Regions from separate parts of the Aquimonas sp. genome, predicted to be linked through region 1. Evidence: predicted binding sites of a transcription regulator. Region 1 holds the regulator's gene; each other region holds the start of a gene.
What was found. Region 1 encodes HrcA, which represses chaperone genes, less so after heat shock. Its sites were predicted from a motif close to TTNGCACTCNNNNNNNNNGAGTGCNAA; they were not measured.

Region 1 (10,273 bases):
CAGCGGGCCTGCATTCAGGCCTGGTTGCGCGCGCTCACCGCGATCGGCCGCTTGTTCAAGGAGACCCCCGATGGAATCGCAGGATCTGCGCCGCGCCGGCCTCAAGGTGACCCATCCGCGCATGTGCATTCTGGAGGTGCTGGAAGGCGCCAGCCCGCGTCACATGACCGCCGAAGACATCTACAAGAAGCTGTTGGAGCGCGACGAGGACATCGGACTTGCGACGGTGTATCGGGTGCTGACCCAGTTCGAGGCTGCCGGCCTGGTGATGAAGCACAACTTCGAGGGCGGCCAGTCTGTGTTCGAGATCGACCGCGGGCACCATCACGACCACATGGTCGACGTCGACTCCGGCAAGGTGATCGAGTTTGTCAGCGAAGAGATCGAACGCCTGCAGCACGAAATCGCTGCAAAGCACGGTTACGACATTGAGGATCACAGCCTCGTGCTGTATGTGCGCAAGAAGCGGTGATTGGGGATTCGGGAATGGCCGGGTAGGGTGTCTGCGCTCTGGAACTCGACCACGCTTCGGCCGGCGGTCTGAAGCGGGATCCGAATCGCGGGCTGGACTTGCCTAGTTTGCGAGTGACGCGAAACACATTGCGCAGCATGGCCGTCTAGCAGCCTGTCGGGCTTTGGGGGTCGAGGTGAGAATCTGACTGCGCGAGGACACTTTTTCGACGATTCGCGGGCCGAGTGGGCTCTCTTGGTCAAGAATCGGCGGCTAGTGGACCGTGCAGGCGGATTTGCAGCCCGGCCAACCAAAATCCGACAGGCTGCTAGGCTCGCCCCGCCAGCGCGTCCCTCGGCGAATCCCTAATCCCCACTCCCCAATCCCGCGCGCGCAGCGCACGCAAGCATCTGCGTCGCGTGCGCCCGCGTGGTTTCAGTGATCTCGACGCCGCCGAGCATGCGGGCGATTTCTTCCACGCGGTCCTCGGGGCTCAGGCGCTTGGGCGCACTGACGGTGACACCGTCACGCTCGCCCTTGCGCACGCTGTAGTGGTGATGGCCCTGCGCGGCGACCTGGGGCAGATGGGTCACGCACATCACCTGACGCTCGCGGCCGAGTGCGCGCAGCTTCTGGCCGACGATTTCAGCCACGGCGCCACCGATGCCGGTATCGACCTCGTCGAACACCATGGTGGGGGTCGGGTCTATGCCGAGGGTCGCCACTTCAATCGCCAGGCTGATGCGCGAAAGCTCGCCGCCTGAGGCGGTGCGCCGCAGCGGTTTCGGCGGCTGGCCTGCATTGGCGGCCACCAGAAACTCCACCCGCTCGGCGCCCAGCGGGGACGGCTCGGGGTCGGGCAGGGCATCAAGCTGGATCTGCAACTGGCCGCCGGCCATGCCGAGCTCGGCCATCAGTAGCGATACCTCGCGGCTCAGGGTCTGTGCAAACTCTCGACGCCGCTTCGAGAGTTTGGCCGCGGTCTTGGCCCAGTCGCTGGCGATGGCCTGCATGCGGGTATCGATCTTGGCGATCGCGCTGCCGGCTTCTTCGAGCTCCTCGATCTCGGCGCTCAGCGCATCGGCGCAGTCCTTCAGCGCAGACGGATCAACTCGATGGCGACGACCCAGGTCATGCAGGCGGCCGAGCCGGGTTTCGATCTCGTGTAGGCGGCCGGGATCGAGATCCAGGTTGTCCTGGACCTGGTTGATCAGAGCGCCGGCCTCGGTCGCCTGGAGTGAGGCGGAGTCCAGCAGTTCGGAGGCTTCTCGCAGGCGCGGCTCGTGCTCGCTGAAGCGGGCCAGATCCGTCGCGGTCTGACGCAGGCTGCGGATCAGATCAAAGCCATCTTCGCCCTCGATGCGCGCCACCGCGCGGGCACAGGCTTCGATCAGGCTGCTGGCATTGGCCAGGCGGCGATGGGTCTGGATCAGTTCGGCGTAGGCCTCCGCCGACAGCGCCTCGGCGCTCAATTCGCCCAGCTGATGACGCAGCAGCTCCAGCCGTGGCCCGGGGTCGGTCGCGGCGCCTGCCAGCTGCTCGCGGCGCCGTTTCAGCTGCTGCCATTCGACGGCGGCGGCGCGCACCGGCTGCAGCGCCTCGGCATTGCGCGCAAAGCCGTCCAGCAGGCCGAGTTGCTGGGTGCGGTCGAGCAGGGCCTGGTGTTCGTGCTGGCCATGGATCTCGACCAGAAAGCCGGCGAGCTCACCGAGTTGGCTGACAGTCGCCGGGCGACCGTTGATCCAGGTCTTGGAGCCGCCGTCGGCGCGCACGATCCGACGCAGAGCGCACTCGCCGTCCTCATCCAACTCCTGCTCTCGCAGCCAGGCCAGAGCCGGGCTGTCATCGGGCAGACGGAAGGTCGCCGACAGCTCGGCTCGTTCGGCGCCGTGGCGCACGGCGCTGGCGTCGGCACGGGCGCCGGTCAGCAGCAGCAGGGCATCGACCAGCAGCGACTTGCCCGCGCCGGTCTCGCCGGAAATCACGGTCAGGCCCCGATCGAGCTGGAGCTCGACCTCGCTGACGATGGCGAAGTCCTTGACGAACAGGGAACTCAACATGAAATGGTCCGTAGACGACGCATTGAACCGCCTTGCACAAGGGCGCGAACGCTAGCATGCGGGGACAGGGGCGCCAATACGGCGGCCGCGTTCCGGGCCGCGCTCGACGGAATGGCTGCCGCGTTGCGGACTGCGGCCCAAAGCACCGCGACCAAGGGCTGTAGCGGTATCCGTTTGCTGCGCGCCGCCCGTGTTGACACTTGCCAGCGACCCGCCAAGGCCTTATGTATCAACTCAATGAATCGCCCCGCTTTCCAGCTTGATAGTCGTGCCCGCAGCCTGCTGCGCGCCCTGATCGCCCAGTACATCCGCGACGGCGAGCCGGTGGGCTCGCGTACCTTGGCCAAGCACTCGGGCATGGATCTCAGCCCGGCCACCATCCGCAACGTGATGGCGGATCTCGAAGACTTCGGCCTGGTTGCCACCCCGCACACCTCGGCCGGGCGAGTGCCCACCTCGCAGGGCTATCGGCTGTTTGTCGACAGCCTGCTGCAGGTCAAGCCGTTGGAGGCCCCCGAGATCGACCTGCTGCGGCAGGGCCTTTCGCCTTCGCTCGGCACCCAGGGCCTGCTCAACAATGTCTCCGAGCTGCTGTCGGCGGCAACCCACTTCGTCGGCATGGTGACGGTGCCGCGACGCGAGCAGTTCGCGTTTCGCCACATCGATTTCGTGCCGCTGGATGCGCAGCGCGTGCTGGTGATCCTTGTGTTCACCGACAACGAGGTGCAGAACCGCATCCTGAGCACGCGCAGGCCCTACACCGCCTCCGAGCTGGAGCAGACTTCCAACTATCTGAACTCGAACTTCGCGGGGCGTCCGCTGGGTGAAGTGCGGACCCAGCTGGTGCGCGAGCTGAAGGACACCCGCAGCGAGATGGACGTGATCCTGTCGGCTGCAGTGGAAGTGGCGGAGGGCGCGTTCGGTGTCCCTGATGATGTGCTGGTCACTGGTCACACCCGCCTGATGGGTGTGCAGGACCTGTCCGACCTCGACCGCCTGCGCGATCTGTTCGATGCCTTCACCCGCAAGCGCGAGCTGCTGCAGCTGCTGGAAGGCTGCGCTTCGGCCGAGGGCGTGCGCCTGTTCATCGGTGAAGAATCCGGCCTCGCCCCGTTCGGCGGCTGCAGCCTGGTCACCGCTCCCTATTGCGCTGACGGCAAGGTGCTCGGCGTGCTTGGCGTGATCGGGCCGACCCGCATGGCCTATGAGCGGGTGATTCCGATGGTGCAAGCGACCGCCAATGTGTTGGGTGTGGCCTTGAATCGAGCGCAGCAGGCCCAATAAAGCCCCCGTCGCGGGGCCTCTGCTCAAGTTGCGGAGCCCCGTCACGGGGGAACTCTACCGCCTCGGGCTCAACCGCCCGGATCTGCCGGCTACGTTGCTGGCTTCCCGTATGCGTCCAAATCACCCAGAACCCGCAGGAGACTCCATGAGCCAGGAACCCCAGTCCGTCGACAGCGCTGCGCAGGAAGCTTCAGAACCGCGCAGCGAGGTCGAACTGCTGTCGGCGCGGATCGACGAGCTGCAGCTCGCCCTGATCGGCGCGCGCGAAGAGCAGCTGCGCGAGCGCGCCGACCTGGAGAACCAGCGCAAGCGCCTGCTGCGCGACGTCGAACACGCGCGCAAGTTCGCCAATGAGCGCCTGCTCGGCGACCTGCTGCCGGTGCTGGACGCGCTGGAGCGCGGCATCGACGCCGCCGGCGTCGGTTCGGCGGTCAGCGAAGGTCTGGCCCTGACCCAGCGCGAGCTGATCAAGGTCGCCGAAACCAATGGCCTGAGCACGCTCGACCCGGTCGGCAAGCCGTTCAACCCCGAGCACCATCAGGCCATCAGCATGCAGCCGAGTGCGGAGCATCCGTCCGGCACCGTGCTGCAGGTGTTCCAGAAGGGCTACCTGCTCAATGAACGGCTGCTGCGCCCGGCGATGGTCGTGGTCAGCCAATAAGCCTTCCCGGCGGTGGCTGCGCTTGAAACGCTAAAACCATCGCCCCATGTAGCGAACCAGTGAAGGCCCGGTCCCGGGCCACGCAAGCAAAATCAAAAGGAGCACACCCATGGGCAAGATCATCGGTATCGACCTCGGCACCACCAACTCCTGCGTGGCCGTGATGGAAGGCGGCCAGGCCAAGGTCATCGAAAACTCGGAAGGCGACCGCACCACGCCCTCCATCGTCGCCTTCACCAAGGACGGCGAGACTCTCGTCGGCGCCTCGGCCAAGCGCCAGGGCGTTACCAACCCGAAGAACACCTTCTACGCGGTGAAGCGCTTGATCGGCCGCAAGTTCACTGACGCCGAAGTGAAGAAGGACCTTGACCTGGTGCCCTACGGCATCGTCGCCCACGACAACGGCGACGCCTGGGTGTCAACTCTGGACGGCCGTCGCATGGCGCCGCCGCAGATCAGCGCCGAAGTGCTGGCGAAGATGAAGAAAACCGCTGAGGACTACCTCGGCGAAAAGGTCACCGAAGCCGTTATCACGGTACCGGCCTACTTCAACGACAGTCAGCGCCAAGCCACCAAGGACGCCGGCAAGATCGCCGGGCTCGACGTCAAGCGCATCATCAACGAGCCCACCGCTGCGGCGCTGGCCTATGGTCTCGACAAGAAGGGCGGCGACCGCAAGATCGTCGTGTATGACCTGGGCGGCGGCACCTTCGATGTGTCGATCATCGAGATCGCCGAAGTCGACGGTGAGAAGCAGTTCGAAGTGCTGGCGACCAATGGCGACACCTTCCTGGGTGGCGAAGACTTCGACATGCGCGTCATCGACTATCTCGTCGAGGAATTCCAGAAGGACCAGGGCATCGACCTGCGTAAGGATCCGCTGGCTCTGCAGCGCCTGAAGGACGCTGCCGAGCGCGCCAAGATCGAGCTCTCCACCAGCCAACAGACCGAAGTCAACCTGCCGTACATCACCGCAGACGCAGCCGGCCCGAAGCACCTCAGCATCAAGCTGACCCGCGCCAAGCTCGAAGCCCTGGTAGAGGAACTCGTCAAGCGCACCATTGAACCCTGCAAGATCGCTGTGAAAGACGCCGGCCTGCGCATGAGCGACATCAGCGAGGTGATCCTGGTCGGTGGCCAGACCCGCATGCCGCGCGTGCAGGCGGCGGTCACCGAGTTCTTCGGCAAGGAGCCGCGCAAGGACGTCAACCCCGATGAGGCCGTGGCGATCGGTGCGGCGGTGCAGGGCGGTGTGCTGTCCGGTGCGGTCAAGGACGTGCTGCTGCTCGACGTGACCCCGCTGTCGCTGGGCATCGAGACCTTGGGCGGGGTGTTCACCAAGCTGATCGAGAAGAACACCACGGTGCCGACCAAGGCCTCGCAGACCTTTTCGACCGCCGAAGACAACCAGACCGCAGTCACCGTGCACGTGCTGCAGGGCGAGCGCGAGCAGGCCAAGTTCAACAAGTCGCTGGCCAAGTTCGACCTGACCGGCATCGAGTCCGCCCCGCGCGGCAACCCGCAGGTCGAAGTGAGCTTCGACATCGATGCCAACGGCATCCTGCATGTGTCGGCCAAGGACAAAAAGACCGGCAAGGAGCAGCGCGTCGAGATCAAGGCCGGTTCGGGCCTGTCCGAGGACGAGATCGCACGCATGGTCAACGATGCCGAAGCCAACCGCGAGGAAGACAAGCGCTTCCACGAGCTGGTCGGCGCACGCAACCAGGCCGATGCGCTGATCCACAGCACCCGCGCGGCGATCAAGGAACACGGCGGCAAGGTCGGCGGCGAAGCGATCGCCAAGATTGAAGCGGCCCTGTCGGATCTGGAAACCGCGATGAAGGGCGACGACAAGGCGCAGATCGAAGCCAAGACCAAGGCGCTGGAAGCCGTGGCACAGCCGCTGGCGGCTGCCGCATCCGGTGGTGGTGGCAGCGGCGATGCCGGCCCGCAGGCCAGCGCGGCCCAGGACGACGTGGTCGATGCCGAGTTCACCGAGGTCAAGGACGACAAGAAGTGATTTGAAGCCGGGAATCGGCAATGGGGAGTCGGGAATCGTGAAGGCGACCCGGCTCCCCGTTTCCATTTCTGGCTGCTGCAACCGGTCGAGCTGGATCGGTGAGCGCTGCGTGTCGGCTGATTTCTCGGCTCCGACGATTCCCCATTCCCGATTTCCGATTCCCAGCCATGTCCAAACGCGACTACTACGAAATCCTCGGCGTCGAACGCTCGGCCTCCGACGAAGACCTGAAGAAGGCCTATCGCCGCCTGGCGATGAAGCTGCATCCCGATCGCAATCCGGATGACGCCAGCGCCGAGGCCAAGTTCAAGGAGGCCAAGCAGGCTTACGAAGTACTGGCCGATGCGCAGAAGCGGCGTTTGTACGACCAGCATGGCCACGCCGCGTTTGAAGGCGGTACGGGCGGTGGGCGGGGCGGTGCCGGTGTCGATATGGGCGACATCTTCGGCGATGTGTTCGGCGACATCTTCGGCGGCGGTCGAGGGCGTCAGCAGGGCCCGCGGCGCGGCGCCGATCTGCGCTACGTGATCGACCTTGATCTTGAAGAAGCCGTCGCCGGAATCGAGAAGGAAATCGAGATTCCGACTGTGGTGGCCTGTCGCGTCTGTGACGGCAGCGGCTCGGCCGACGGTGAAGTCGAAACCTGCCGCACCTGTGCCGGCCACGGCCGCGTGCGCATGCAGCAGGGCATCTTCAGCATCCAGCAAACCTGCCCGCACTGCGCTGGCAGCGGCAAGACCATCAAGAACCCCTGCAAGACCTGCCACGGCGCCGGCCGTATCGAGTCCGAGAAAACCCTGGCGGTGAAGATCCCCGCCGGCGTCGATACCGGCGATCGCATCCGTCTGGCCGGTGAAGGCGAGGCCGGCCCTGCCGGCGCGGCATCGGGTGATCTGTACGTCGAGGTGCGCGTGCGCGAGCATGCGATCTTCCAGCGCGACGGCGATGACCTCTACTGCGAAGTGCCGATCCGCTTCAGCCAAGCCGCCTTGGGTGCCGAACTGCCGGTGCCGACGCTTGAAGGCGAAGCGGTGGTCAAGATCCCCGCCGAAACGCAGACCGGCAAGGTGTTCCGCCTGCGCGGCAAGGGCGTCAAGTCTGTTCGCAGCCATAGCAAAGGCGATCTGATGTGCCGGGTGGTGGTTGAAACCCCGGTCAAGCTGACCAAGCGGCAGAAAGAGCTGCTCACCGAGTTCGAACAGACCTTCGAAGGCGCCGATGCCCACGCCCATTCACCGCGTGCGACTTCGTGGCTGGATGGGGTCAAGAGCTTCTTCGAGAAGATGACCGGCTGATGCCGGAGTCGATCTACACCGGCAGCTGCCAGTGCGGCGCCGTGCGGGTCGAAGTGCGGGGCGGGATCGACTCGATCATCCACTGCCACTGCTCGCGCTGCCGCAAGGCCAGCGGCAGCGCCTATGCCACCAATGGCTTCGTGCGGGCGGAGGGCTTCCGGATCGTGCAGGGCGCTGAACAGTTGCGCAGCTACGCGTCCGCGACTGATCGTCTGCGCTACTTCTGCGGAGTGTGCGGTTCGCCGATCTACAGCAGCAACACTGTTGACCCCACTCGCTACCGTCTGCGCCTTGGCCTGCTCGACAGCCCGATCAGCGAACGACCAATCGCGCACACCTTTGTCAGTTCAAGGGCTGAGTGGGATGATCTCGACGCAGCGCTGCCTTGCTACGACGGCTATGAGCCCTCGCGCATCCAGCCTCATCAGGCTGGAGCAAGTTGAGAGCGCTGGCGTAGCGCAGGGGGCGAGAGCACCGCTCAGGAGCGGGTTGCGCCGACCCGATGTCGGCCGCGCAGATGGATGCTGCCCGCGGGCACGAAGTGCATTCCCAGCCGATGATCCGCTTCCAGAGGGCAGGCCTGCTGGGGCTCAGTACGTGGACCAGCGCAGGTTGACGCCGATGCTGCGCTCCGGCGCCAGCGCGGACAACTCGTCGGCGGTGGCGACGTAGTCGGCATTGAGGGCGTTGCGGGCGTAGAGCTGCAGGCTCCACCGTTCGCCGAAGGGGATGCGGAGGTCGAGGTCGACGAGGTCGACCGCGGGGCGTTCGACTTCCTCGAAGCCTGGTCGATGCATGCGGGCGCGGTGCTGATACAGCAGGCCCAGGCTCGCCTCGCCAATCCGGTAGCGCGCGTCCAGAGTGGTGGTCATCGGCGCTGCGCCGTACAGCGGGGCGCCCGTGATCGCGTTCTTGCTGCGGACGATCGCGTGGCTGGCGCGCAGCTGCAGGTGCTCGACCGGCCGCCAGCCCAGCGCCAGTTCGAAGCCGTGCAGCTTGGCTTCGCCGACATTGGTGTAACCGTTCACGCCGTTGGCAAGCCGGAACAGCTGGATCAGGTCGTCGACGTCGGTTCGCCACAGGTTTGCCTGCAGATCCCAGCGATCAAACGTGAGCGCGTAGCCGAGGTCCAGGCCCAGTGAGTGTTCGGAGCCGAGATCGGCGTTGCCGACGATCTGGCCCTGCGGCGTCACGCCGCTGAAGAAGCGTTCCTCCAGGGTGGCGAAGCGGTAGCCGGAGGCGAGATTCAGGCTCAAGCGCTGGCCGCTGCCCGGTGCCCAGATCGCGCCGGCGTTGAAGGCCTGGTCGGAGTCGCTGGAGTCGGCGCCGGCCTGGTGCTGGGTGACGCGGCCGGCGCGGGTGCCGAGCTCAACAGTGAAGGCGTCGCTGGGCTGCCATTCGGCGATGCCGAACGCCGACCACACGCCTTCGCGCGCATCGCGCAGGCTGTAGGTGCGGGTGGCGAGATCGCCGCGTGCATCGAAACCATTCACATCGCGCCGGGCCAGATGCTCGACGCCGGCGTTGTAGCTGACGTCGCCGCGCTGCCAGCTGTGCTGCGCGGTCAGGCCCCAGTCGGTGCCCTCGACATAGGCCCAAGTGTCCGGCGTGCCGGGGCGCTGGTTGTAGGTCAGCAGGGATTGATCGTGGCCGGAGACGCGGGCTTCGAAGCCGTTGTCGTGGCGCAGATGCAGGCTGGCGAGGGTGTGTTCGTCCTCGGGATAGGTCGAGTCACGCGCCGGAAAGCGGCTGTTGGACTTGCCGATGTTGTCGGTGCGCGAGGGCAGCAGCAGCGCATCCAGCTGCAGTGCGCCGAAGCTGCGCTGCCACTGCAGGCTGGCACTCTTGCGCGCGTAGCTGGTGTTCAGTGGCGTACCGTTCGCCGACTCCGTGTCGCCGGCGCGGTGGCTGGCGATGCCCAGCGAGAAATGCTCATCGCCGTGCCCGGCCACCATCAGGGTTTCATCGCCGGCGCTGGCGTAGCCACCGAGCAGTTCGGTGCCGTCGAACCAGTGCGGCTCGATCGAGATCGCACCGCCGAGTGCGCCGGGGCCGAAGTGCACTGTCGCGGGGCCACGGGTGACATTGAGCGCGCCGAGCAGGGCCGGCTCAACGAACGAGATCGGCACACCGGCACGGCGCTGCGTGGTGATCGGCATGCCGCCCAACAGCACCAGGATGCCGTTTCCGCCGCTGCCGCGGATCGAGAAGGTCTCGAAGATGCCGTTCTGGCCAGTGGCGGCAACGCCCGGCACGCGCACCAGGATGTCCTGCACATCCGCGGGCGCGCCCGGGGTGTCGCGCCAGCTGACGATGTCGGTGGCGAGTGTCGAAGGCTGGTCGGCCGCGGTGCCTTTGGCGGTGACCGTGATCTGGTCGAGCCTTTCGCTAGTGTCCCGACTGGGCATGCCCGCGTCGGCGCCGGCATCGACGTCGGCAATGACGAGGCTCGGCAGGGCTGCGGCGATCAGGCTGGCGAGCAGGCGGCGGGACAGGGGCTTC
Region 2 (10,273 bases), on a different contig from region 1:
GCAGACCTTGACGATGCCGCGGATGGTGTTGACGACCAGGGTCGCCAGCGCTTCGCCTTCGACTTCCTCGGCGACGATCAGCAGCGGCTTGCCGGCCTTGGCGACGCCTTCCAGCACGGGCAGCAGCTCGCGGACGTTCGAGATCTTCTTGTCGTGCAGCAGAATGAACGGGTCTTCCAGCTCGACCTGCTGGCTCTGCTGGTTGTTGATGAAGTACGGCGACAGGTAGCCGCGGTCGAACTGCATGCCCTCGACGACGTCGAGTTCGTTGTCGAGGCCGGAGCCTTCTTCAACGGTGATCACGCCTTCCTTGCCAACCTTCTTCATCGCATCAGCGATGATGTTGCCGATCGACTCGTCCGAGTTGGCCGAGATGGTGCCGACCTGGGCGATGGCCTTGTCGTCAGCGGTGGGCTTGGACAGCTTCTTCAGCTCGGCGACGGCGGCGATCACGGCCTTGTCGATGCCGCGCTTCAGGTCCATCGGGTTCATGCCGGCGGCGACCGCCTTCATGCCCTCGCGGATCATGGCCTGGGCCAGAACGGTCGCGGTGGTGGTGCCGTCACCGGCGTTGTCGGAGGTCTTGGAAGCGACTTCCTTGACCATCTGCGCGCCCATGTTCTCGAACTTGTCGGCAAGCTCGATTTCCTTGGCGACGGAGACGCCGTCCTTGGTGATGGTCGGGGCGCCGAAGCTCTTGTCGAGCACGACGTTACGGCCCTTCGGGCCCAGCGTGGCCTTGACGGCGTTGGCCAGGATGTTGACGCCGCGCAGGATCTTGACGCGCGCGTCTTCGCCGAACTTGATTTCTTTGGCTGCCATGGGGTGTACCTCGAAAGCGGGATTGGGGATTCGTGATTTGGGATTCGCGACATCAGTGCTTACGGGACTCGAAAAGGGCGTCAGGATCGATACGCCCCGAAGGGCGGAAGCTCTTGGCTTCTACGAATCCCGAATCCCAACTCCCGAATCCCGCTGTCAGCGGCTTCAGCCGATGACAGCAAAAATATCGTCTTCGCGGACAACCAGGTACTCGGTGCCTTCGACTTTCACTTCGGTGCCGGCATACTTGCCGAACAGCACCTTGTCGCCGGCCTTGACCTTCAGCGCGCGGACGCTGCCGTTGTCGAGCGGCTTGCCTTCGCCAACGGCGACGACTTCACCGCGGATGGGTTTTTCGGTGGCACTGTCTGGGATCACGATGCCGCCCGCGGACAGACGCTCTTCTTCCATGCGCTTGATGACGACGCGATCGTGGAGGGGTTTCAGGTTCATGGGGATCCTCGGTAAGTGACTGATTTGTCGAAGGGCCAACGCTTTGTTAGCACTCGCCGTTGGTGAGTGCCAAGTTTAGCCACAGAATGTGACGCGGTCGATCCAGGCCGGCTGGCCTGAACAACCGACATCAGCGCCGGGGCAGACGCTAGTTGGGGGGTACTTTCTGCGCTTTCAAGGGGGAGCCGAGCGAACAGGTGCGCTGCTCCGGGCCCCTCAGCCGAGACACCCACCCGATGAGTGCCCTCAGCCTTCAGCCCGGACGCAATCAGCTCGTACGAATCCCGATTCCCCATTCCCGGCCCCCAAATGTCCGATCTGCAGCTTGTTCTCACCACCGCCCCGGATTCCCTGATCGCCGAGGCCATCGCCCGCGTGCTGGTGGAAACCCAGCTTGCCGCCTGCGTCAGCCTGTTGCCGGGTATCACTTCGGTGTATCGCTGGCAGGGTCAGGTCGAGAGCGCACGCGAGGTGCAACTGTTGATCAAAACCCGCAGCGCCAACATGGAGCAGCTGATGGACGAGATCACCAAGTTGCATCCGTATGCGCTGCCGGAGCTGATCGCGCTGCCGATCGAAGGCGGCCTACAGACCTACCTCGACTGGCTGCGGTTCGGCGCAACGCCGCCGATGCGGGCCGGTTGAAGCGGCAGCATCGGACTCGATGCGTGCCCGGCCGAGCACGCCGGCGCACTGACAAGACGCCGTAGCAATCCCCAGCTATGCTCGCAGGTTCGCCGGCCGGGGCAGGGTGCTCCGGACCGGCTTACTGCCCGCTTCGCAGCGCCCTGGCCGGGGCTGCGGAGGGCGATGCGTTGCGGCGGCCAGGATGGCCCGCTCGCCGCGCCTCGCGCACGCGGGCCACTTCATGCTTCGCGGGGATTCACTACATGCGTACTCTCTTCGGCCGCGCCTTCACGCCGGCCACGCTTCTGTTCGTGTTCGCTGTCGGCGCCAGCCCGGTCGCCCAGGCCCAGCTGGCCTACAGCGGTGGCTACACCCAGGATTTCAACAGCCTGGCCAGTGCGGCCGGCACCACCTCCAGCGAGCTGCCGACCGGCTGGGCCCTGCTGGAAGCCGGCAACAACGCCAACGCGACCTATGGCGTCGACAACGGCGGCTCGAACTCCGGCAACACCTTCAGCTACGGCAGCACTGGCAGCACCGAGCGCGCGCTGGGTGCCTTGCTGTCGGGCAGCTTGAACAGCCGCTTCGGCGTGCTGCTGAGCAACCAGACCGGCGGCACCTTGAGCTCGCTGCCGCTCAGCTATACCGGTGAGCAGTGGCGCCTGGGGACGGTGGGCCGGGTCGACCGGCTGGACCTGCAGATCGGCGTCGGCGCCACCGGCATCGCGGATGCGGCGGCGACCTGGGTTGATGTCGACAGCCTGGATTTCATCGCGCCGGTGACGGCCGGCACGGTCGGTGCCCTCGACGGCAACGCGGCCGCCAATCGCACGCTTGTCAGCGGCGAGATCAGTGGCATCAGCATCGCGCCGGGGCAGAGCTTCGCGCTGCGCTGGATCGACTTGAATGCCAGCAGCAATGACGATGGCCTCGCCATCGACGACGTGCTGATCGGCAGCCTGACCGACAACCCGCCTGTGCTGCTGTCGACCCAGCCGGCGAACGCCGCTACCGGCGTGCCCTCGACCCAGGTGATCGGCCTGCAGTTCAGCGAGCCGGTGGCGCTGGACAGCGCCCAGGTCGTGCTGACCTGCGGCGGCAATGCGGTCGCCTTCAGCAGCAACAGCCCGGCCGGCCTGATCAGCCTGACGCCGAACGCGGCGCTGCCGTTCTCCAGCAGCTGCGTGTTGAGTATTCCCGCCGCCGCGGTGGTTGATCGCGACGGCACCCCCGACCCGTTGGGCAGCGCGATTGCGCTGAGCTTCCAGACTGCTGCCGATGTGCCGCCGAGCCTGCTGTCGACCGTACCTACGCAGGGCGCCACCAATGTCGCTACCAGCCAGACGGTGCGGCTGACTTTCAGCGAACCGGTTGACCTCGTCGCGGCGCAGGTGAGCTTCGTCTGCAATGCGCAGCCGGTCGGCTTCAGCAGCAACGGCCCGGCCAGCGAGATCGTGCTGACGCCAAACAGTGCGCTGCCGAATTCCGCCAGCTGCGCAGTCAATGTGCCGGCCGCGGCGGTGACCGATCGCGATGGCACGCCGGATCCGCTCGGCGCGCCGGTCGCGCTCAGCTTCAGCACGGTCGCCGATCTGCCGCCGCAGCTGCTGTCGAGCACGCCCGCGAACGGCGCCACCGGGGTCGCGCCAGCGGTGACTCCGAGCCTGCAGTTCAGCGAGACGGTGAGCCTGGCCGCGGCTGCAATCAGCCTCGAATGCGATGCCGGCGGCGCGATCGGGCTGACCTATCCAGCCAGCGGCCAGAGCATCACGCTGAGCCCGCAGGCCCTGCTGCAGGAAGGCGACCGCTGCGATCTGCGGCTTGTGGCTGCAGCGATTACCGACAGCGCCGGCCAGCCGCTGCCGGCCAATGTGCTGATCAGCTTTCAGACCAGCGAAGGTGCGGGTGACTACTACGCCCAGGTCAACACCAGCAGCCCCGAGCAACTGCGCTGTTCGCTGCACGCGACCATTGATGGGCACACGCCTTTCCCCTACGGCTGGACACAGCTCGAACTCGCCGACGAGGACCCGCTTAACCAGAATACGATTCTGGACATCTACCGAAACTGCAGCTACCCCAAGCCGGGTGCGCGGGTAGGTGGCTCGGGGGCGGCCGCGACGTGCGGCAGCGTCAGCGGCCTGCGCTACAACCGCGAGCACGTCTGGCCGCGCTCCTTGGGCTTCAGGCCCGAGACCCTGGCCGCGCACAACGACCTGCACATGCTGCATCTCTCCGACGAGGGGTTCAACGCCGACCGTGGCAACAAGCCGTTCGCCTACTGTCCGCCTTCAGGCGGCTGCCTGGAGAACCGGACGATCGCCAACAACGGCGTTGGCGGCGGGGACGGAAGCTATCCGGGCAACTCCAACTGGTACTCCCCGAACGATGGCAACACAGGCTCGTACGAGGTCTGGAACAAGGTGCGCGGCAACATGGCGAGAGTCGTCTTCTATATGGCAATGCGCTACGAGGGCCAAGCGGCGGACGAAGGTAACGACGGTGACATCCCTGATCTGGAACTGACTGACGACCGCGATCTGATCGTCATCACCAGCAATACGGCAGCGCGCGCCTACATGGGCCTGCTGTTGGTTCTTCTTGAATGGCATCAGCAAGACCCGGTCGACGAGCAGGAACGCGATCGCAATGAGATCGTCTTCAGCTACCAAGGCAACCGCAATCCCTTTGTCGACCGCCCCGAATGGGCAACACGGGCCTTGTTTGAGAGCAGCCAGGTGGCTCCGAGCGCCTGCCAGCTGGTAACTCCAGTTCCGAACGCGATCTTCAGCAACGGCTTCGAGGCCACGCTGCGCTGATCCGAGCCGCAGACGCCGCAGGGCCCGGCTTCGCAGCCCGGCCCTGCGGTGGTTTCACCGGCTACAGCCGGCGTGATTGGTTAAAGTGCGGGGCTGTTGGCTGAACCAACGGCGCGTATGCGGGTCAGCTGACGCCTGCGCCGGTTCGGCCGTCCTCTCTGCGACCCTCCCATGCCCCTGATCCGCTCCCTGTTTGCCCTGCTGGTGTTGGCCCTGTCCGCGCCTGCGGCTGCGGTTGATGAATCCGAACTGCTGCCGATCGACGAGGCCTTCCAGCTGGAGGCGCGCGCGCTGGATGCGGAGACCGTCGAACTGCGCTGGCAGATCGCCGAGGGGTATTACCTGTATCGCCATCGCACCTCGGCATTGGCCGAGGGCGAGGGCAGTTCCGCGGGCGAATTGGCCATGCCCGCCGGCACCGCCTACACCGACGACTTCTTTGGCGAAGTCGAAACCTATCGCGGCGAACTCGTCGCCCGACTCGATGGCGTGCGCGCCGGCGCCGATGGCCAGCTGGCGCTGAAGGTGCGCTACCAGGGTTGCGCCGATGTCGGGATCTGTTACCCGCCGCACCAGAAACTGATCAATCTGCAGCTGCCGGCGGCGGCACCTGCAAGCGTGCTGCCCGGCCTGCCGGCGCCGCCCCAGACCAACCTGCTCAACCTCCCGGATGCACCCAGCGCTGGGGGCCTGCCGGGCACGTCGCCCGGTTTCGCGATGGACGCCGCTGCCGACCCCGCCCTGCCGCTGCCGGAAGATCAGGCCTTCGAGTTCGAGGCGATTGCCGACGGCGCGGATGCGCTGCTGCTGCGGATCACGCCGGCGCGCGGCTACTACGTGTATCGCGACCGCTCTGCCTTTCGCGTGGAAGGCGATGAGGCGAGCGCCGGCCAGCCGCGCTGGCCGAAAGGGGTCAGCCATCGCGATGAGCACTTCGGCGAAGTCGAGGTGTTCTTCGAGCCGGTCGAGATCGACCTGCCGATCGCCCGCAGTACCGGCGCGGCGGCGATGGTCACGGTGATCGGCGAGTTCCAGGGCTGCCAGACCGAAGGCATCTGCTATCCGCCGATGACCCGCGGCGTGTCGCTGCGTCTGCCGGCCGGGGTCGCCCGCGAACTGCCGCCCGAAGATGTGCTGCAGAAAACCGGCGCGGCGAGTATTGATCTCGGCATCGGCGCCCTGCTGCTGGCCCTGCTCGGCGCCATCGGCGGCGGCCTGATCCTGAACCTGATGCCCTGCGTGCTGCCGGTGCTGTCCTTGAAAGCCATTGGCCTCGCGCAGAGCGGCGAGAGCGCGGCCAAGGCGCGCGCGCATGCGCTCTGGTACAGCGCCGGCGTGCTGGTGAGCTTCGCAGCACTCGGCGCGCTCGCCCTCGGCCTGCGCGCAGCCGGCGAAGCCTTGGGCTGGGGCTTCCAGCTGCAGCAGCCGCTGTTCGTCGGCTTTGTGGTGTACGTGATGTTCGCGGTCGGGCTGTCGCTGTCGGGCCTGTTTACCCTGGGCGGTGGCATTGCGGGCGTCGGCCAGGGCTTGGCCCAGCGCAGCGGCGCGCCGGGCGATTTCTTCACCGGCGTGCTGGCGGTCGTGGTGGCCAGCCCCTGCACGGCGCCGTTCATGGGCCCGGCCCTGGCGTTCGCGTTTGCCGCGCCGCCGTGGCTGGCGATGCTGCTGTTCCTGGCCCTGGGCCTGGGCTTGGCGCTGCCCTTCCTGCTGATCGGATTCGTGCCGGCGCTGGGCGCGCGTTTGCCCAGGCCCGGCGCGTGGATGGAAACGTTCAAGAACGTACTCGCCTTCCCGATGTATCTCACCGCCGTGTGGCTGCTGTGGGTGCTGGGCAACCAGCGCGGCAGCGACGGCACCGCGCTGGTGCTCGGCGGGCTGGTGCTGCTGGCCGCCGGCCTGTGGCTGTACGAGCGCAATCGCTACTCGGAAGGTCGCGGCGGGCGGGCTTTCGCCTGGCTGCTGATGATCGCCTCGGTGCTGCCGCTGGCGGCCGTGCACACCCTGCTGCCACCGGCCCCTCGCGCTGCAATGGAAGGCGTCGAGGCCTACTCGGCGGTGCGGCTGTCTGCACTGCGCAGCGAAGGCCGCACCGTGTTCGTCAACATGACCGCCGACTGGTGCGTCACCTGCAAGGCCAATGAGGCGCGGGTGTTGTCGACCGATGCATTCAAGGCGGCGCTGGCGACCGTCGACGGGACCTACATGGTCGGCGACTGGACCGAAGTCGATCCCGCTATCACCGGCTTTCTTGAGCAGCACGGCGCGGTCGGCGTGCCGCTGTATGTGGTGTTCCGGCCGGGCGAAGCGGAGGGCCGCGTGCTGCCGACCGTGCTCAGCCAGGGCGCGGTCGACTCAGCCCTGCGCGGTGATTCGCCATGAACTGGAAAGGCACCGCACTGATCGTCGGCTTGGCCGTGGCCGGCGCAGTCGGCGGCATGTTCGCTGGCCAGTACGTGATGCAGCCGCGCGGCCCGGCCCTGCCGGCCGGCACCGTGGTGCTGGAAGAAGGCGACCGGCGCCCGGACGCCGAGTTGAAAGCCGTGGACGGCAGCGTGAGCAAGCTGTCCGACTTCGATGGCCGCCCGCTGCTGATCAACTTCTGGGCCACCTGGTGCCCGCCCTGCATCGAAGAGCTGCCGATGCTCGATGCGCTGCACGCGCGCAGCGGCGATACCGGTGTGCAGGTGATCGGTATCGCGCTGGATGATCCGGACAAGGTGCGTGAGTTTCTGGCCGAGGTGCCGGTGAAGTTCCCAATGTTCCTGGCCCAGCCCGGTACGGTCGATCTCTCCACCACCTTGGGCAATGCGCGCTCGGTGCTGCCGTACTCGGTGCTCATCGACGCCGACGGCCGCATCGCCCAGCGCAAGTTTGGCGCCTTCAGCGAGGCCAGCTTGAACGAGTGGGTGGAAGCATACGCCGCAGATTGATTTCGCTCGGCGGCGCGGTGAGCCCTGCGCGTCGGCGATCGACGAACTGGTGGCGGCTTGCGCGTGCCCTGATCAGCCTGGGCCGCACGATCCAATCGGCCCCGCAGCTCCGACTGGCGCCTATGCCGCGCTGTCATTCACACTGGCGCCGGCGACTCTATCGCCTACCAATCAGGAATCGAGCATGGACATCAACAGCACTCTGCGCATGGGCGCCGAGGTGTTTCAGAAGCAGCTGGGCGCGCAGGGCTCGGGCCTGCCGATCGACGGCATCGTCAAGGCGTTGATGGGCCTGCTGGGCGACGGTAGCGGCCGGGTCGATCTGGCCGGACTGATCGAGAAGTTCAATGCCGGCGGTCTCGCCAGTTTGGCCAGTTCGTGGCTGGGTGATGGCGCCAACGGCGCGGTGTCGGGCGAGCAGTTGATCAAGGTGCTCGGCTCTGGCGCGCTTTCCGGGTTCGCCAAGCAGTTGGGTCTGGACACCAGCACCGCCACCGCAGGCCTTGAAGCTGCGCTGCCGGTGATCGTCGACAAGGCCTCCAGCGGTGGTGGCCTGCTGGAAGCGGCCGGCGGGGTGGATGGCTTGCTTGGCATGGCGGGGAAGTTGTTCGGTCGCTGAGCGACAACGCGCACCGCACAGGCGACGCCTTCGCTACGGTGCCGCGAGCTCGGTTGCTGCGCCGTTGGGCATCGCCTGCGGCTCCGCCCAACCTACCGAGCCGGTCCGACGGACCCAGCTGCACGCGCCCCCGGTTGATGCGTGGGCGGGCACTCGCACGCGCACTTATCGCGCGTGCTCAGTCCAGACCCTCGTGCGCCGTTCGCATCGCCGCCGCCAGCGCCGCATTCGCGTGCGGATCGCTGGCTTCACTCAGCCCGCCGATCACGCCAGCGCGGTTGGCGGGCGGATGGTTCTGGCTGAGTTTGGCCTTGCCTTCAATGCGCTCGATGTCGATGCGCAGGCCGACGATAGCGCGCAGCAGCGCCGCGGTGTAGTCGGCGGGCGCGTCATCCACCTGCCAAGGTTCGGTGCGTACAGACTCCATGCTCCGAGTGAGCGCTTCGACTCGCGCGCGCAGCGTCGCCGCATCGTGCTGCCAGCAGATTCGACCATGCACCACCACGCAGCTGTAGTTCCAGGTCGGAACCACCTTGGCGTGCTCGCGCTTGGCCGGATACCAGCCCGGATGCACATAGCCCTGCGCGCCCTGGAACACCGCGACCACCGGTTGGCCGTCGGCAAAGCGCTGCCACAGCGGATTCGCCCGCGCGATATGTCCGATCAGCGTCGCATCTCCCTCACGCAGCAGCGGCAGCAGATTGACCTCACTGCCCAGTGCATCCGTGCACACCAAGGTGGCCAGCGGATGCGCATCGATAAGGGCGAGGCCGGCGTTGTTGGCGAGGGTGAACGCGCTTGGGGTGTACATGGGCGGGAATCGGGGATGGAGAATCGGGATTCGGGATTCGGGATTCGTCAGCGTAGCCGCAGTGACCGGCGCTCTGCCATTCCCCACTCCCGACTCCCCCATCCCGGCCTTTCACCGCCTCCGCGTCGACTCGATATAGCGGAAGAACTCCGAGTCCGAATCGATCATCAGGGTCGAGTTTTCGCCCAGCGCGCGGTAGCTCTCCAGGGTGCGGAAGAAGGCGTAGAACTCGGGGTCCGCGCCGAAGGCTTCGCCGTAGATGCGAGTCGCTTCGCCGTCGGCGCGGCCTCGGATCTCGGCAGCCTGACGTTCGGCCTCGGAACGGATGGTGCGCAGCTCGCGTTCCATCTGGCCGAGGATTTCTTCGCTCTTGCCCTGGCCTTCCGAGCGGAAGCGCTCGGCGATCGACTGCCGCTCCGAGATCATCCGTGTCTCGACCTGGCGGCGCACGCTCTCGATGTAGTTGATGCGCTTGATCCGCACATCGACCAGCTCGATGCCGAGTTCCGGCATCAGCCGTGAGGCCGCCGCCAGCATTTCCTGCTCCAGCCGCTCGCGGCCCTTCTTGGGCTTCTCCAGATCAACATCGCCGCGCAGCACGGCTTCGTCTTCGACCTCCTTGACGTCGACCTGCCAATCGCGCGAACGCACGATTTCTTCGAGGTCGGTGCCGGAGACGATGTCGCGGGCCACCGAGTCGATGATGTCGTCCAGCCGCGTGCGCGCGCCGGATTCGTCGCGCACTGAACGCAGGAACTGCAGCGGGTCACTGATCCGCCAGCGGGCGGTGGTGTCGACGATCACGAACTCGCGGCCCAAGGTCGGGATCTGGCTGACATCGCCGTCCCAGGCCAGCAGGCGCTTGTCGAAACGGCGCACTTCCTGCACGAACGGGGTTCTGAAATGCAGGCCGGGTTCACTGATCGGCTCGCCCACTGGCTCGCCGAACTGGACCAGGATCGCCTGCTCCGACTGGTCGATGACGAAGGTGGATTCACGCAGGGTGATGAAGGCCAGCAGGACGACCGCGGCGATGATGATCGGGCTCTTCATTTCGGCTCTCCGGCGGCGGGCTTGGCATCGCGCAGATTCAGCAGCGGCACCGGCGACATCTGGCCATCCTGCACCACCACCACGCTGCCGATCTTCGGCAGCACCTCGTTCAGGGTTTCCAGATACATGCGGGTGCGGG
Region 3 (10,273 bases), on a different contig from region 1:
ACCTCGCCTTCAACGGCTACGCAGTCAGCACGCTCGGCGGCGGCTTCACCCAGGTCGCGTTCCAGTTCGCGGTCACGCCTGGGCTGGTCTTGACCGGCCTGGTGATCGCGCTGCTGATCGGCTTCCTAGGGGGATTGGCGCCGGCCCTGCGTGCAGCGCGGCTGCCTGTCACAGCGGCGCTGCGCGGGGGCTGAGGCACGGGCAAGGGTGCGGACCGGATCAGACTGCTGCGCAGACGTCGAGCGCGAGGTCCCTGCAGGCACGGTCGCCCAATGCGGCCCGCCGGTCCATTTCCGACTGTCGCGACTGAACGGCCATTCACACAAGCGCCGCCATACTTCACGCCCCTCCTGACGTGCCCGTCTCCGCCTGCGGCGACTGATTCCGCGCACGCCGCCTGCTCGCGAGCCACCCTTGACCACCCAGCCTGCCCCCATCGATCGCAAAGGCCTTGCGGCCGCGATCGCCGCATTCGTGATCTGGGGCGTGTTCCCACTGTACTGGGCGCTGCTGAAGCACGTTCCGGCGTTCGAGATCGTCGCCCACCGCATCGTCTGGTGCACCGTGTTCGTAGTCGCCTGGCTGTGCTGGGATCAAGGCCTGGGCTGGCTCAGCCGCGCACTGCGCCAGCCGCGCGCCGCATGGATGCTGAGCCTCAGCAGCCTGCTGATCAGCGTCAACTGGCTGCTCTACATCTGGGCGGTGAACAGCGGCCACGTGCTGGAATCCAGCCTCGGCTATTTCATCAACCCACTCGTGAACGTATTGATCGGCGTCGCGGTGCTCGGCGAGCGTCTGCGGCGCGCGCAGTGGCTGGCGGTGGCGCTCGCAGCGGCCGGGGTGCTGTGGCTCAGCCTGCAGCAGGATCGCCCGCCGTGGATCGCGCTCGGCTTGGCCGGTTCGTTCGCGCTGTACGGCTTGATCCGCAAACAGGTCGCCGTGGAGTCGATCCCCGGTCTCGGCGTGGAGAGCGTGCTGCTTTTCCTGCCGGCGCTGGCTTGGCTGTGGTGGGCCGAGCAAGCCGGCGGTGGTGCGATCTTCCACGGCCACTGGGGCACCGATGCACTGCTGATTACCGGCGGCGCGCTCACGGCCGTACCGCTGATCGCGTTCGCCTTCGGCGCCCGCCGCATTCCGTACTCGATGCTCGGCATCCTCCAGTACATCGGCCCGAGCATGCAGTTCCTGCTCGGGATCTTCGTGTTCGGAGAAGCCTTCAGCTCAGTCCAGGCGATCGGCTTTGGCCTGATCTGGCTGGCGCTGGTGGTGTACGCGGCCGAAGGCTGGCGGCAGCAGCGCCGGCGCGGCATGGCCGTGGTGCCGGCAAGCTAGTTGGCCGACCCGCCCGCTGGACGCCCTGAACAGGGGGTTGGCGCGCACGCGGCAGCTGAGACAATCCATTGGACGAATCAGGGGTAAGAAATCTCTTACCCCTAGACGGGCAATTCGCCTAGTTCCGAGTCGCTGGCCGGCGCCTAGACTGGCCCGACACCCGCACATCAAGGACGCACGATGATCCGCCTGAAAGCTCTCGATGATCTTGCTCACCGCCTCAGCGAACTGCTGCCCCCGGGGCTGGAAGACGCCCGCACCGACGTCGAGAAGAATTTCCGCGCCGTGCTGCACTCGGGTTTCAGCAAGCTTGATCTGGTCACCCGCGAAGAGTTCGACGTGCAGCGCGCGGTGCTGCTGCGCACCCGCGAGAAGCTGGCCCTGCTCGAACGCGTGCTGGGCGATCTGGAAGCGCGTATCGACGCGCAGGCGAGCCAATCGCCGCCGCACGCTCGCAATTGATTCCTCAGGACCCCTACGCAGATGGCACTGGCCGTGGTTCACAGCCGCGCGCAGTACGGCGTGAGCGCGCCGCCGGTGCAGGTCGAGGTCCATTTGTCGGGTGGTCTGCCGGGCATGTCGATCGTTGGCCTGCCCGAGACTGCCGTGAAGGAAAGCCGCGACCGCGTACGCGCTGCCTTGATCTGCGGTCAGTTCGAGTTGCCGCAGCGGCGCATCACGATCAACCTCGCACCCGCCGACCTGCCCAAGGACGGCGGCAGATTTGACCTGCCGATCGCGCTCGGCATTCTCGCCGCCTCCGGTCAGCTGCCGGCCAAGGCATTGGAGACGCACGAGTTCCTAGGCGAGCTGGCATTGACTGGCGCGCTGCGGGGAGTCGATGGTGCCTTGCCCGCGGTGCTGGCGGCGGGGCGCGCCGGCCGCTCGATGATTCTGCCGCACGACAATGGTCACGAAGCCGCGCTGGTCTCCGACGGCAGCGCCCTCACCGCGACCAGCCTGCTGGAGGTGTGCGCGTTTCTGCGCGGGCAGTCGACGCTGGAACGTGCGCTGCTGCCGACCGAGAATATCATCGTGTTCGAGGGCCCGGATCTGTCCGATGTGCGCGGTCAGCCCCTGGCCCGACGGGCTCTGGAGATCGCCGCCGCGGGCGGCCACAACCTGCTGATGTGCGGCCCGCCCGGCAGTGGCAAGTCGATGCTGGCGCAGCGCCTGCCGGGCATCCTGCCGCCGCTCGACGAAGCCGCAGCGCTGGAAGTCGCAGCAGTCGCCTCGGTCGGACAAACCCGTATCGACCCCACCCGCTGGCGCGTGCCGCCGTACCGTCAGCCGCACCACACCGCCAGCGGCGTCGCTCTGGTGGGTGGTGGCTCACATCCGCGACCTGGCGAAATCAGCCTCGCCCATCACGGTGTGCTGTTTCTCGATGAGCTGCCTGAGTGGGATCGGCGCGTGCTGGAGGTGCTGCGCGAGCCGCTGGAGTCTGGTCACATCACCATATCGCGCGCCGCGCGCCAAGCCGAATTTCCGGCGCGCTTTCAGCTGGTTGCCGCGATGAACCCCTGCCCCTGCGGCTGGGCCGGCGATCCATCCGGCCGCTGTCATTGCAGCGCCGAGCAGGTCGGTCGTTACCGCAGCCGGATCTCGGGCCCGCTACTGGATCGCATCGACCTGCAGATTGAAGTCCCGCGGGTACAAGCGATCGAACTGCGCCCCGATGCAGCGCCCGGCGAATCCAGCGCATGCGTGCGCGCTCGCGTGCAGGCCGCGCGCGAGCGCCAGCTGCAACGCGCTGGGCGGCTCAACTCAGCGTTGGGTCAGACCGAGCTGAACGCCCATTGCCGGCTGGCGATGCCGGATCAATTGCTGCTGGAACGTGCGGTCGAACGGCTGCAGCTGTCGGCCCGCGCGAGCCAGCGCATCCTGCGCGTGGCACGGACCATCGCCGACCTTGCGGGTGGGCAGGCGATTGGCAGCGCGCATATCGCTGAAGCAATTGGCTACCGCCGCATGGACCGGCGCGGCTGAGCTCGCGCCCAGTGGCTCAATCGCCGGCCAGGTCGATCCGCACCACCAGCGGATCGATGCCGAGACTGACCCTCGCCTCTTCCCAACTCGGACGGCGATCGCGCAGGCCGTTGGAAAAACCGAAGGGCTCGGCACCGAAGCCACGGTCCAGCTCGCCATCGCCGTTGATGTCATGCCAGGCATGCACGACGTAGTCGCTCGGGCCAAGATCCTTGAACTCGGCGCGGGCTGTACCTTCAACTATATCCGCCTCAAGCCGGTAGCTGGATTGGCGTGGAAACCCTGCGCGGCTGCCGAACAGCTCCATCACGACTTTTCCCTCGCCGGTGTTCAGCCCGGTGATTTCAACGATCAGCTCGGCCGCACGCGCCGGAGCGGCAGCCAGGATCAAGGCGGCCAGCAGCCCCAATCCGTTCCAATGCATATGCTTCATGTCCGCCTTCATTCCCCTGATTCTGCCCCCCGGCCAGTTCACGCACAGCCGCTCTGCGTGTCCCCGCAGATCCGTTGGCGCAACTTCAACGCTTCAAAAGTAGCGGGCTTGCTGCAGCCCTGCAATAAAGCACCGTTCGGCGGAGTGTGGTCGATGCCAAATTTGCTGTTGACTTCGGCTTGGTCCGACCGCGAGTCTGAACGTCGCGACCTCGGGATGGAGCTATGGAAAGCCTGCTGGCCAATGATCTCTGGATGCTGGCCCTGGGCTTCCTTTTGCTGGCGGGCATCCTGTCCAGCCTGATCGCAACGCGCTTCGGTGCGCCATTGCTGCTGATCTTCCTGATCATCGGCATGCTGGCCGGCGAAGAGGGGCCCGGCGGCATAGCCTTCAACAACTACAAGTTCACCTACGCGCTGGGCTCGGTTGCGCTGGCGATCATCCTGTTCGACGGCGGACTGCGCACTCGGCTTTCGCAAGTGCGCGGCGCGCTGGCGCCCGCGGCCACCCTGGCCACCGCGGGTGTCCTGATAACGGCAGCCCTCACTGGCCTGGCGGCTCGCTACATCCTCGGGCTCGAATGGATTCCAGCGCTGCTGATCGGCGCCATCGTGGCCAGTACCGACGCCGCTGCGGTGTTTTTCCTGCTGCGTTCGAACGGGCTGCATCTGCAGCGTCGGGTCGGCGCCACCCTGGAGATCGAGTCCGGCAGCAATGACCCGATGGCGATCTTTCTGACGCTGCTGCTGGTTGGGTTGGCCATGGTGCCAAGCGCGATCGACCCTCGCAGTCTGATGATCGACCTGCTTCAACAGGTTGGATTCGGTGCTTTGGCTGGCGTGCTTGGTGGCCTTCTGCTTGCGCGCGCGCTGAACCGGCTCGATCTGCCAGCCGGCTTGCACCCGCTGCTGGCGGTAAGTGCGGCGATCGCCCTGGTGCCTTTGACCAACCTGACTGGAGGCAGCGGGTTCTTGGCTGTCTACATCGCCGGCCTGGTGGTAGGCAATCGACCGGTGCGTGCCTTCGCAAATGTGCTCAGCGTGCAGGACGCCGCGACCTGGCTGGCGCAGATGCTGATGTTCCTCGTGCTCGGCCTGCTGGTTACGCCCTCGCGACTGCTGGATGCGGCCCTGCCCGCACTTGGCATTGCCGCGTTCCTGATGTTCGTCGCTCGACCCGTCGCAGTGGGCTTGAGCCTGCTGCTATTCGGCTTCCCCCGGCGCGAGGTGGTGTTCGTGTCCTGGGTCGGCTTGCGCGGCGCGGTCGGCATCTTCCTGGCCTCGGTGCCGATGCTGGTCGGCCTACCGGACGCCCAGCTGTACTTCAACGTCGGTTTCGTGGTGGTGCTGTCGTCATTGCTGATCCAGGGCTGGACTCTGAGCTGGGCCGCCTTCCAGCTGAAGGTCGCGGTGCCGCGCCGCGACGCGCCTTCGCGGCGAGTCGAACTCGACCTGCCGGGCCAGTTGGAGCACGAAATGGTTGGCTATCGGGTTGCCCCCGACTGCGCCATGATCAAGGGCCGCGGCGGGCTTCCCGGCTGGGCTCGCCCGGTGCTGGTGGTGCGCGAGGGCGTGGTGATCACGCCGGACGATGCGGGCCGACTGCAGGCTGAAGACTACGCCTACTACCTGGCGCCGCCCGGCCGGGTCATTCGTCTGGACTGGCTGTTTGCCGAAGCCAGCGAAGCCCGCGAGGCGGAACGCGAGCTGTTCGGCGAGTTCACGCTGCCGGGCGATGTGCCGCTGGGGCCGCTGGCCGACTTCTATGGCTTGAAGCTCAGCCTGCGACTGCAGACGCGCAGCGCCGCCGAGCTGTTCGCCGAACGCTACGACGATCAGCCGCAGATCGGCGATGTACTGGAGATCGGCGAGGCACGGCTGGTGGTGCGCGATCTGCTGGATGACCGGGTCAGCCGAGTCGGCCTGAAATTCCGCAGCACGCGAATCAAGCTGGGCACCCGCGTCGGTCGTATGCGCGGCCTGCTGCACCGGCTGCGCCCACGCAGCGGGGCGCCCTAGAAAACGCCGATCGCACGGTGGCAGATCCGGCCAGATAGCGGCTCGGGAGCAGAATCACATGCCCATCTCGACGCTACCGCCCGGACACAAAAAAACCGGCAGCCACGTGGGACTGCCGGTTTCAAAAAACGTCGCAGACAGGGAGGGAGGTTGTCCGCGACGTGCGTCTGCTGGCAGCGAGGCCGCCTGCAAGACTCAAGTGACGCGCGATGCGCGCCACTTGATTCAGAAAATCAGGCAGCCTTCGCCTTGGTCGCCACTTTGACAGCCGGGCGGGCAACCACTTCACTGGCGACGTCGTAATTGGCCTTGGCCAGACCAGCCAGGGCTTCCGAGGTCTTGAGGTTCTGCGCTACCAGTTCCTGGCCGACAGCGATCAGGTGCTCGGAAGCATCCTTCACGAAGCTGATGCTCTTCGGCAGGAATGCCTTGGCGGCTTCGAGGTCACGCACTTCACCGGCTTCGGTGGCAAATGCGGTTGCGGCGCTCACGCGACCCTCAAGCGCCTTGACCTGCAGGGCGGCGAGGGTCTCGAAGTGCTCGACGGCGATCGCGTTCGCGCGCAGCGCGGACTCGGTCAGCTGCTTGGTGAATTGGCTGAACTGGGCATTGATCTGATCGAACATGGCGCACTCCTGGGCTGAGCGGTTGGGGTGCCGAGAATCCTATCCCGACCTCATGTTGCGATGCAACATTCTACCGACGACCCAGATTCTGCGGTTTATCTGCAGTTCATTGAAATGATTGACAGAGGGTGCGCGCGATGATCTCCGTACCCCGGCGTACAGGCCTACTCTCCGCGGTAGCGGCAGCCGGAGGTGCAGGTTTCGTGCACCACCACCTGCGACAGTTCGGGCAGACGCGGCTTCAGCTGCTGCCAGATCCACTGCGCCAAGCGCTCGCTGGTGGGGTTCTCGAGCCCGGGGACGTCGTTCAGGTAGTGGTGGTCGAGCTGGTCGTAGATCGGCAGGAAGGCTGCCTTGATGTCGGCAAAGTCCATCAACCAGCCCGTCTCCGGGTCGGGCGTGCCTTCGACGTGAATCTCGATGCGGAAACTATGCCCGTGCAGGCGCGCGCACTTGTGACCCGCCGGCACCTTGGGCAGACGATGCGCTGCTTCCAGCGTGAACACCTTGAAGATTTCCATTGCCGCCTCCGCAAACGAAGCGGGCCCCGCCGCTTGGCGAGGCCCGCTGAACACGCCAAAGATCCCAGCTTACGCTGCGAACAGGCCCTTCATCTTCTTCATCGCCGCGGCCTCAACCTGGCGAATCCGCTCAGCGGATACGCCGTACTCGTCAGCCAGCTCCTGCAGGGTGATCTTGCCGTCACCCAGCCAGCGACGCTTGACAATGTCGCGTGAGCGCGCGTCCAAACTGGCGAGACCTTCGCGGAGGATCTCGAGGCGATTCTCTTCTTCGTCATCCGCCGCATACTGCAGCGATGGATCAGCGCCGTGCTGCTCCAGATAAGCGACCGGCGCTGGTCGCGCATCGTCGTCGTTGTCCGAGGGCGCATCGAAGCCGATGTCCTGACCTTGCAGGCGCGCTTCCATCTCAAGCACTTCGGACGCCGGCACGTTCAGGTCGCGCGCGATCGTCTGCACTTCTTCATGGTTCATCCAACCGAGGCGGCGCTTGCTCTTGCGCAGGTTGAAGAACAGCTTGCGCTGCGCCTTCGTGGTCGCAACCTTGACGATGCGCCAGTTGCGCAGGATGAACTCGTGCATCTCGGCGCGGATCCAATGGACCGCAAACGAGACCAAGCGAACGCCCTGATCGGGGTCGAAACGCTTGACCGCCTTCATCAGGCCGATATTGCCTTCCTGGATAAGGTCGGACAGCTGAAGACCGTAGCCGTTGTAGCCGCGGGCGACGTGCACCACGAACCGCAGGTGCGACAGCACCAGCTTGCGCGCAGACTCCAAGCTCTCTTCGGCCAGGAAGCGGCGCGAGAGCTCCTGCTCTTCTTCTACGGTAAGCACCGGGATGCGGTTCACCGTGCCGATGTAGGCGTCAAGGGAACCAATCGCGAAAGGGATCGGGAGGTTGTTGGCCACCAGAGCGTGCGTCATTTTCATCTCCATGGTCGGAACTTTAGCAGTCTACCCTTGAGAGTGCTAAACCGCAGGTGAAGTTCCGCGTTCCCCATCCTTTGGGGTCGAACACGCCATGCAACTCCGGGACCGCGACCAGGCGTCAGTGCCAGTTGGAGACGCTGCAGATGGATTTCAAGGGCGCCCTGCCGAGTCTGCAAACCGCGGCAGCGACCAGTCGATCGGCGCGCCGCCACCGCCCTGCAAATAGCGATTGGCGGCCGAGAAATGGCCGCAACCGACGAAGCCTCGATAGGCCGACAGCGGCGAGGGGTGCGGTGCTTTCAGGATCGCGTGGCGATTGCGATCGATGACCCGGCCCTTGGCCTGCGCGTAGCTGCCCCAGAGCATGAACACCAGGCCTTCGCGCTCGCTGCTCAAGCTCTGGATGACCGCGTCGGTAAAGGCCTCCCAGCCTTTGCCCTGATGAGCGCCTGCACGTCCGGCTTCCACCGTCAGCACCGCATTCAGCAGCAACACGCCACGTTCTGCCCACGCCTGCAGACAGCCATGGCCCGGCGGTTCATGGCCAAGATCACGCTTGATCTCTGCGAAAACATTGGCCAGCGAGGGCGGCACCGGCACTCCGGGCGGCACCGAAAAGCTGAGCCCGTGCGCCTGCCCCGGCCCGTGGTACGGGTCCTGTCCAAGGATCACGACTTTCACGTCCTCGAAGGGCGTGCAGTCCAGAGCGGCGAAGATCTGACTGGCCGGTGGATATGTGCGCACGCCCTTCTCGCGCTGCTGCAGCAGAAACGCGCGCAGCACCTGCATCTGCGGACTGCTCAACGCCTCTGCCAACCGGGCCTTCCACGAGGGATGCAGACGCACCCGCTCAAGCTCCGGGCTCACGTCACGCCCACCTTCTGCCGCATGATCCTGCCAACCCGCAGCTGAAACAGCAGCTTGGTAACCAGCAGGCGCTCTTCAATGGGCTTTTCGACCAGATCATTCGCGCCCGCCTTCAGCAGGGACGACTGATTGGCGGGATTGTCGTCGCCGGTCATCACCAGAATCGGCAGCTGCGCCTTGCCGTATGCAAAGCGGCCACGGACATGCTCAAGCAGATCGTGACCGGTCATGCCGCCTTTCAAGTAAACGTCGGTCAGCAGGATATCCGGCCCCGGGACCCGGCCTTCGGCCGCGTACTGCTCCAACAGGGCGAGGCCGTCCTCGACGCTGACCACGTGGGTCACCTTCAAGCCGTGCTTCTCCAGCATGCGCCGGGTGGCGACCGCGACCACCTTGCTGTCTTCAACGTACAGAACTTCCCCGCCGATCTCATCCTCCGGGCGCACATAGCCGCGGATGAAGGCGCCAAGGGCAGCGAAGCCCAGGGATTTGTCGAAGTAGTCGGTGACGTCATCACTGAAGCTGCGCCCGACCAGCCGCTCGTTGACATCGCCAGAGACGACGATGATCGGGATAAAGGCCTGCGGCGCATGCTCACGCACATAGCGCGCCAGTTGCTGGCCGTCCATGTCGGACAGACGCAGCGCAGTCGTGACCAGATCGATCACCCCGCCCTGCAGTGCCGCCTGCGCTTCGGCGCCGGTCTCGCAGGAAATCACAGTCACACCCGGCAGCTCCTTGGTCAGCACCTGCTCGATCAGCCGGCGCACCACGCGAGAACCATCCACCACCATCACTCGCGGCGTTTCGGAACTGATATGACGGGTGATGCTGGCGCCGCTCATGCGCGACTCCCGACGATCCGCCCCGGCAGCCTGCCGGGCTTTGGGGGGCGAGGCGAATACTCGACTGCGCGAGGACAGTTTTTCGACGATTCGCAGGCCAATAGCGGGCTCTCTTGGACAACGATCGACAAAAAAATGGCCCGCGCAGGCGAGGTTGCAGCCCGGCCAAGCAAAGTCCGACAGGCTGCTAGGTACTCGATTCCATCAATCATCTACCGCACTCCCCGGTTGCCCCTGCCGCACGTGGTGGCCAACGGCCAGAAAAGCGCCGAGCCAGCCCAGTGCCGCCGAGCCCAGCACCACCCCCAGGGCGTCGAGCATACTGAATCCGGACAGGCGGAAACCGCTGTCGTAGCTCGCGTCGACCGCATCGACCGGCGTTTTCAGGCCGCCCAGCAGGGCGAGCAACACCGCCAGGGCAAGCGCGCCCGCCAGCAGGCCATACCAGGCACCGAGATACAGAAACGGCCGTCGCACGAATCCGGTCGTGCCGCCCAACAATTGAATGACCGCGATTTCTTCGGCGCGGCCCTGGATATCCAGGCGTACCGTATTGCCAACCACCAGCACGGCGCCGACCACCAGCAGCGCACTCAGAACCAGGGTGAAACGCTGCCCCAACGCCAGCCAGCCGTCCAGGCGCACGCGCCACAGAGCGTCGTGCTGCACCAGTTCGACCTGCGGGAGTGCCTCCAGCGCAGCAACCAGT

Region 2: the regulator HrcA is predicted to act here: its motif matches at 1,322-1,348, upstream of groES (co-chaperone GroES).
Region 3: the regulator HrcA is predicted to act here: its motif matches at 7,869-7,895, upstream of rpoH (RNA polymerase sigma factor RpoH).

What each region holds. Positions count from the first base shown of each region.
Region 1 covers NZ_JBILJQ010000021.1:49,115-59,387, forward strand. Annotated here, with positions in the region: gene fur (ferric iron uptake transcriptional regulator) at 71-472, shown strand; gene recN (DNA repair protein RecN) at 817-2,511, opposite strand; gene hrcA (heat-inducible transcriptional repressor HrcA) at 2,749-3,795, shown strand; gene grpE (nucleotide exchange factor GrpE) at 3,905-4,456, shown strand; gene dnaK (molecular chaperone DnaK) at 4,566-6,476, shown strand; gene dnaJ (molecular chaperone DnaJ) at 6,644-7,771, shown strand; gene ACIQ7H_RS08780 (GFA family protein) at 7,771-8,214, shown strand; gene ACIQ7H_RS08785 (TonB-dependent receptor) at 8,362-10,273, opposite strand, start outside.
Region 2 covers NZ_JBILJQ010000061.1:328-10,600, forward strand. Annotated here, with positions in the region: partial or broken gene groL (chaperonin GroEL) at 1-822, opposite strand, end outside; gene groES (co-chaperone GroES) at 988-1,275, opposite strand; gene cutA (divalent-cation tolerance protein CutA) at 1,585-1,920, shown strand; gene ACIQ7H_RS16470 (Ig-like domain-containing protein) at 2,166-4,721, shown strand; gene ACIQ7H_RS16475 (protein-disulfide reductase DsbD domain-containing protein) at 4,893-7,100, shown strand; gene ACIQ7H_RS16480 (TlpA family protein disulfide reductase) at 7,097-7,651, shown strand; gene ACIQ7H_RS16485 (YidB family protein) at 7,836-8,270, shown strand; gene ACIQ7H_RS16490 (FMN-binding negative transcriptional regulator) at 8,449-9,081, opposite strand; gene hflC (protease modulator HflC) at 9,193-10,134, opposite strand; gene hflK (FtsH protease activity modulator HflK) at 10,131-10,273, opposite strand, start outside.
Region 3 covers NZ_JBILJQ010000017.1:54,744-65,016, forward strand. Annotated here, with positions in the region: gene ACIQ7H_RS07670 (ABC transporter permease) at 1-194, shown strand, start outside; gene rarD (EamA family transporter RarD) at 415-1,332, shown strand; gene ACIQ7H_RS07680 (accessory factor UbiK family protein) at 1,513-1,794, shown strand; gene ACIQ7H_RS07685 (YifB family Mg chelatase-like AAA ATPase) at 1,816-3,321, shown strand; gene ACIQ7H_RS07690 (DUF2141 domain-containing protein) at 3,338-3,754, opposite strand; gene ACIQ7H_RS07695 (potassium/proton antiporter) at 3,979-5,772, shown strand; gene ACIQ7H_RS07700 (phasin family protein) at 6,006-6,398, opposite strand; gene queD (6-carboxytetrahydropterin synthase QueD) at 6,563-6,919, opposite strand; gene rpoH (RNA polymerase sigma factor RpoH) at 6,989-7,858, opposite strand; gene ung (uracil-DNA glycosylase) at 8,003-8,719, opposite strand; gene ACIQ7H_RS07720 (response regulator) at 8,716-9,564, opposite strand; gene ftsX (permease-like cell division protein FtsX) at 9,769-10,273, opposite strand, start outside.